Regions from separate parts of the Colwellia sp. SU-HH01217 genome, predicted to be linked through region 1. Evidence: predicted binding sites of a transcription regulator. Region 1 holds the regulator's gene; the other holds the start of a gene.

Evidence for each region. Region 1 encodes FliA, which starts transcription of late flagellar genes. Its sites were predicted from a motif close to CTAAAGNTNNNNNNNNNNNNGCCGATA; they were not measured.
Region 2: the regulator FliA is predicted to act here: its motif matches at 1,548-1,574, upstream of AC27G3_RS05995 (flagellar protein MotY).

Annotation. Positions count from the first base shown of each region.
Region 1 covers NZ_BAAJLX010000002.1:103,846-107,271, reverse strand. The annotation lists gene flhF (flagellar biosynthesis GTPase FlhF) at 1-300, shown strand, start outside; gene AC27G3_RS03595 (MinD/ParA family protein) at 393-1,238, shown strand; gene AC27G3_RS03590 (RNA polymerase sigma factor FliA) at 1,302-2,021, shown strand; gene cheY (chemotaxis response regulator CheY) at 2,141-2,524, shown strand; gene AC27G3_RS03580 (protein phosphatase CheZ) at 2,568-3,311, shown strand; gene AC27G3_RS03575 (chemotaxis protein CheA) at 3,325-3,426, shown strand, end outside.
Region 2 covers NZ_BAAJLX010000003.1:237,432-240,857, reverse strand. The annotation lists gene AC27G3_RS06005 (peroxiredoxin) at 1-408, shown strand, start outside; gene rnt (ribonuclease T) at 740-1,438, opposite strand; gene AC27G3_RS05995 (flagellar protein MotY) at 1,616-2,479, shown strand; gene AC27G3_RS05990 (M1 family metallopeptidase) at 2,640-3,426, shown strand, end outside.

The DNA.
Region 1 (3,426 bases):
GCAAATACCCAGCAACGCGTAATGCAAGAAAATGTTGAGCGATTCAAAAAAGTACCATTATCGGGCAGTATTTATACTAAACTTGATGAGAGTGTTAGTATTGGAGAAATAATTTCAACTTCGATTCAAAATGGTTTGCCAATAGGGTATCTTACTGATGGTCAAAGAGTTCCTGAAGACATTAAAGTTGCAAATGTTGAAAAGTTAGTTACGCTTGCTGATAAGATGGCGATTAAAGTACAGTCACCACACCATGTTCCTGTGCATACCAAACCAATGAACCATGTAGGAGCGATGTAGATTAACTTATGTTGTAAATAAGCAACTTCATATTAGCTTTCTCTTCAACAATAATAATTGAGAAGATATTAATAAAATATTGAGAAAAATAGATGATAGATCAAGCGAGTGGCTTACGAAAAATGCAAAACTCACAACAAATTAAAGTCATTGCTGTTTCAGGAGGAAAAGGCGGCGTAGGTAAAACCAATGTTTCGTTGAATACAGCTATCTCTCTAGCGCAACTAGGGAAAAAAGTACTTGTTCTTGATGCCGATTTAGGCCTAGCAAATGTTGATGTTATGTTAGGGTTAAGAGTAAAAAGAAACTTATCTCATGTATTGTCTGGTGAATGTGAACTTGACGATATTATCATAGAAGGCCCTGCAGGAATTAGCATTATCCCTGCTACTTCGGGCACGCAATCCATGGTCGATTTAACACCAGCGGAACATGTTGGTTTAATTCGAGCCTTTAGTGATATGCAAAATCAATTTGATATTCTGATTGTTGATACAGCAGCTGGTATTTCTGACATGGTGCTAAGTTTTACCCGCGCAGCGCAAGATGTCATGTTAGTTGTTTGTGATGAACCAACATCCATTACTGACTGTTATGCGTTGATGAAGCTGCTAAGTCGTGATCATGACGTTTATAAATTTAAAGTTGTCGCCAATATGGTGAGAAGCCCTAAAGAAGGCCAACAACTTTTTGCCAAACTTACCAAAGTTACTGATAGGTTTTTAGACGTAGCTTTGGATCTTGTTGGTGTAATTCCATTTGATGAAAACATAAGAAAATCTGTACGTAAACAAAAAGTAATTGTTGAAGCATTTCCAGACTCTCCAGCTTCAATCGCTTTTAAAAATTTAGCTAACCGAATTACTAAATGGACAATTCCTAGCCAAGCATCTGGTCATTTAGAGTTTTTTATTGAAAAATTATTAGATAACAAATAAGTTATATTTGCTTACGTTATAAATTACCTAGGCAGTTAATAAAATAAAAATACTGGAGCAAAAGTGGTAAAAACAAATGCTTATAATGTTCATGTTGATAAAACAGCATTGCTTGAACAGCATACGGTATTAGTTAAACGTATTGCTTATCATTTGCTTGCCAGACTTCCTGCAAGTGTCATTGTTGATGACCTTATTCAGTCAGGAATGATTGGTTTGTTTGAAGCCGCCAATAATTTCGATGCAACCAAAGGAGCAAGCTTTGAAACTTTTGCTGGTATTCGAATTCGTGGGGCAATGCTTGATGAAATACGCCGTGGTGACTGGACACCTCGCTCTGTTCATAAAAATAGTCGTTTAGTCAGTCAAGCTATTAAAGAATTAGAAGCGCAGTTAGGTCGAGATGTTACTGACAGTGAAGTTGCTGAAAAACTTGATATTTCATTAAATGAATACCATCATATATTAAGTGAAGTCAGTACTGGTAAAATTATTGGCATTGAGGATCTAGCAAGTGGTGAAAATGGGCTAAACTATGATGAAAGCAATGTTAGTGATGATCCTTACCAAGATATAGAGCACAACGCATTTAAAAAAGGCTTGTCAGAGTGTATTTCTACTTTACCAGAGCGCGAAGCTTTAGTACTGTCGCTATATTACGATGAAGAATTGAATTTACGAGAAATTGGTCAAGTCATAGATGTAAGCGAATCCAGAGTCAGCCAAATTCATAGTCAAGCCATGCATAGATTAAAAGCGAGAATGCAGTCTTGGCAAAGTTAAGTGCAAATTTTTTAAATTAAGATATTATAAATCACAATAGTTGCTTGTTATTCTGGCGTTTTCACGCATAGTTACAAGCAAAGAATAAATAAATTTTGAATGTTAGTCCGGAGGATGCCTTGGATAAAAATATGAAAGTACTTGTAGTTGATGACTTTTCAACCATGAGACGAATAGTGAAAAACTTGTTACGAGATTTAGGTTTTACAAACATTCAAGAGGCTGATGATGGTAGTACTGCTTTACCGATGCTTCAAGGTGGTGATTTCGATTTTGTTGTTACAGATTGGAACATGCCAGGAATGCAAGGTATTGATCTTTTAAAAGCTATTCGAGCGGATGCAAAATTAGCCCATATCCCTGTACTGTTAATTACGGCAGAAGCGAAAAAAGAGCAAATAGTCATGGCTGCACAAGCGGGTGTTAATGGTTATATTGTTAAACCGTTTACTGCTGGCACATTAAAAACTAAGCTTGATAAGATTTTTGAACGTTTAGGTTAATCTTCTCGTTTATTTTCATCAAAGTTATTAATAAGGGATTTGCATGAATGGTTTGCCCAACTGCCATGTTTCTTTGGAACAGGCTAAATCGCTAGTCGAATTTTTAGAGTCTGGAGAACAGGAAAAAGCTGATGAGCTTATTGCTGAAATCCAAAACCCTATCAATACTGAGCTATTTGCTGAAATTGGTAAATTAACCCGGCAGTTGCATGATTCGTTAACTAATTTTCAACTCGATTCTCGTATCAGTGATCTTGCAACAGCAGATATACCTGACGCGAAAGAACGTTTGAATTATGTTATTACACGTACAGAAGAAGCTGCCAATAAAACAATGGATGCTGTTGAAGCAATTTTCCCTGTTGTTGATACGATTCAAAGTCAAATTAAAACAGTGAACCCGCTTTGGTCTAAGCTGATGAACAATAAACTTGATCTTACTGAGTTTAAAAGTTTATGCATTGATATTGATGCACTATTAACCCATACCGATAAAGAAACAGAACACATGCGTGCGTTAATGACGGATGTGTTAATGGCTCAAGATTTTCAAGACTTAACAGGTCAAGTTATACGTAAAGTTATTGAGCTAGTGAGAGAAGTTGAAGATAGCCTTATTAATATGTTAACTGCATTTGGAATTAGTGCAGATAACACATTAGAGCAAACTAAACCTAAAGTAGGGGATAATCTTGTAGAAGGCCCTATTGTTGATTCACAAAAAAGAGATGATGTCGTAGATAGTCAGGATGACGTTGATGATCTTTTATCCAGTTTAGGATTTTAACGGGAGTTATTGAATGTCGTTTGAAGCAGATGAAGAAATTCTACAAGATTTTTTAATTGAAGCGGGTGAAATACTTGAACTACTCTCTGAGCAGTTAGTTGAACTCGAAAATGAT
Region 2 (3,426 bases), on a different contig from region 1:
AGCCGTGGTGTTGAAGTTATTGGTGTTTCTATTGATTCTCAATTTTCTCACAATGCATGGAGAAATACGCCAGTAAATGATGGTGGTATCGGTCCAGTTCAATATACCTTAGTTGCAGATACTAAGCATACAATCTGTCAAGCCTACGATGTTGAGCATCCAGAAGCTGGCGTTGCATTTCGTGGTTCATTCTTAATTGATGAAGAAGGCAATGTACGTCATCAAGTAATTAATGACTTACCATTAGGCCGTGACGTAGACGAAATGTTACGTATGGTTGATGCTTTACAATTTCACCAAGATCACGGTGAAGTATGTCCAGCAGGTTGGAACAAAGGTGATAAAGGCATGACAGCTTCACCAGAAGGTGTTGCTTCTTACTTATCAGACAACGCTGATAAACTTTAAGTTACTCTTTAGCTTAAACGTATGAAGCAAGAGTTTGATCTTGCTTCATTAACAAACAAAAAACCTTACTTTTATAGTAAGGTTTTTTTATGAGTGGTTTTTGGAGTGGATAGCGGTTCGAATTATGACTATGTTAACCTGAGCTCGGCTTAACAAATATTTCTCTAGCAGCTATTTTTCCTTACTTCTTCGTTAAATTTCTTGCAATAGGCCAGCTATTGACGCGAAATTTGCCTTGAATTAAGAAAAACTATCAAGCTAGAGTGGAGTAAAATAATTATTTACCTTTTTTCAAACTGTTAACCATCCCTTAAACCGAGTTCAGGTTATATTAGTTTTCGTCTTGATTATCTACAGCTAGCGGCCAGCCGCCCATGTTCTGCCACTTATTGACAATAAAGCAAAATAACTCTGCGGTTTTTTCTGTGTCGTATAGTGCCGAATGCGCTTCACTGTTATTAAAATCTATTTCAGCAGCAATACAGGCTTTAGCTAAAACAGTTTGCCCTAAAGCTAAGCCAGAAAGCGTGGTTGTATCGAAACTAACAAAGCTATGGAATGGGCTACGTTTAATTGCGCACCTTGTTGTGGCGGCATTAAGAAAGCCTAAATCAAATGAGGCATTATGAGCAACAATGATCGCTCGTTGACAATCTGCCGCTTTCATTTTTTTACGGACTAATTTAAATAGGGTGGTTAGCGCTTCTTTTTCATCAACAGCACCTCTAAGTGGGTTAGTTGGATCAATACCTGTGAACTCTAAAGCAGCAGGTTCGAGATTCGCTCCTTCAAAAGGATTAATATTAAATTGAATGGTTTCATCAATGGCTAACAACCCTGTAGTTTCGTCTAACGTTAAAACCGAAGCCGCTAATTCTAATAAGGCATCTGTTTGAGAGTTAAAACCAGCAGTTTCAACATCGATTACCACAGGAAAATAACCTCTAAACCGCTGGGATAACAAGGATTTAATAGTGGTGTTGCTGTTAGTCTGGTCTGGTGAGTCGTTTTTTGTCGAATTGACTGTCATAATACGCGAGTGCTATTGATTGTTGTGCAATTGGTTAATTATCTCAGAAAATTATTTTAGAACCAATGGTAATAGCCACTTTATACTTTGTTTTTTTGTTTAAAAACACCTAAAGTTAATTAAATATCTGTCGATATCATTAATGTTACTAAATAAATTACTGATTTGAAGTTACCTATGAAACAATTTTTTACCGTTATCGCTTTATTTGTAATTGCTGCACATTCTCATGCAGGTACACGTCAATACAGTGCCGATCTCAAAAGCTCTCATTGGCAGTTATCTGCTGATTCTCGATTAGAGTGCACGCTCGCACATCAAATTCCAAACTATGGTGAAGCTCGCTTCTACAGCCGAGCGAGTCGTCAGTTAAATATGGAGTTTGAATTAGATATGTTGCTCTTACCAGATAATTACTCATTAGCAGAAGTAAGATCAATAGCACCACAATGGCGCCCGGGAACTAGTGGCAGAACACTTGCTCAAATGAAGTTGCATAAACAATTTGCTCCAGTACTACCTAAAAAGGTTGCGTGGACTATGTTAAGCGAGTTGGAGCAGGGCATGAACCCTACTTTTTATTATAATGACTGGTATAGCAGTCAAAACAAAATTTCTGTCGCTTTATCAACGGCAAAATTTAAAAGCGCTTATAAAGAATTCGTCAGCTGTGTAGGGAATCTGTTAAATTATAGTTTAGATGATATTGCATACACAGTGCTGAACTTCCAATTTGGCAGTGATAAGTTTACTAAAGCGTCAGAAAAGCGTATGGCGATGATTTCTGAATACTTAAGTTTAGACCCAGATTTAGAGTTAGTGCTAATTGATGCATATACCGACAGTTATGGTGGCCGCTCGATTAACCAAAAAGCCTCAGATAAACGTGCAGATAAAATAAGAAAGTACTTTATCGAAAGTGGTGTAGACGTCGCTCGAATAGAATCTAAAGGGTATGGTGAAAAACGACATATTGCATCGAATGAAACGTCTTTAGGCCGCGCTAAAAATAGACGTGTAGTGATACAGTTAGAGAAGTAATGAAGCGACAGATAAAATAGTACATATCAAGTAACATTAAATCCCTTTTATTTCATAAATAATTCTTGTACAGGCCTGTAGATTAACAGTAATCTACAGGCCTCTTTTATTTATAGAATTTAATATTATGAAAATTATCTCATCATTAATCATGTTTGTTATGTTTATTCTCATACAAACTTCTTCCAGTGCCTGGGCAGGTGTCTCATCTAATACTTTAGAGGATTCATATACTTATGCTAACTATGATCAAGTAAAAGTTAAGCATGTTTATTTAGATCTTAGTGTTGATTTTACTGAAAAATCTTTAAAAGGTTTTGCAGAATTATCGCTTAATTGGCTAAGTGACTCTGTTAAACCTATTATTCTTGATACGCGTGATTTAGTGATTCATCGAGTGCTTGCTCAAAATGCAAAGGGGAATTGGCAGAAAATTAACTATTCTTTAGCGAAAAGGGATGATGTGTTAGGCGCAAAGCTAACCGTAAATGCACCTTTTAAAGCGCAGAAAGTACGTGTTTATTACAATTCAACTGAAAAAGCATCAGGGTTACAGTGGTTAAGCCCAGAGCAAACAGCGGGTAAAAAGCATCCGTTTATGTTCAGCCAAAATCAAGCTATTCACGCTCGCTCTTGGATTCCTATTCAAGACACTCCGAGTGTTAGAATGACGTATACCGCGAGAATTAGAACCGATGAAAGTTTATTAGCAGTAATGAGTGCTAATAACTCACCTGATACTTTACGTGATGGAGATTATTTTTTCTCAATGCCTCAGGCTATTCCTCCTTATTTAATTGCAATTGGCGTGGGCGACCTAGAGTTTAAAGCGATGAGCCATCAAACAGGCGTTTATGCTGAGCGTTATATATTAGATGCTGCGGCAGCTGAATTTGATGACACACAAGCGATGATCGACACCTCTGAAAAGCTTTATGGCGAATACC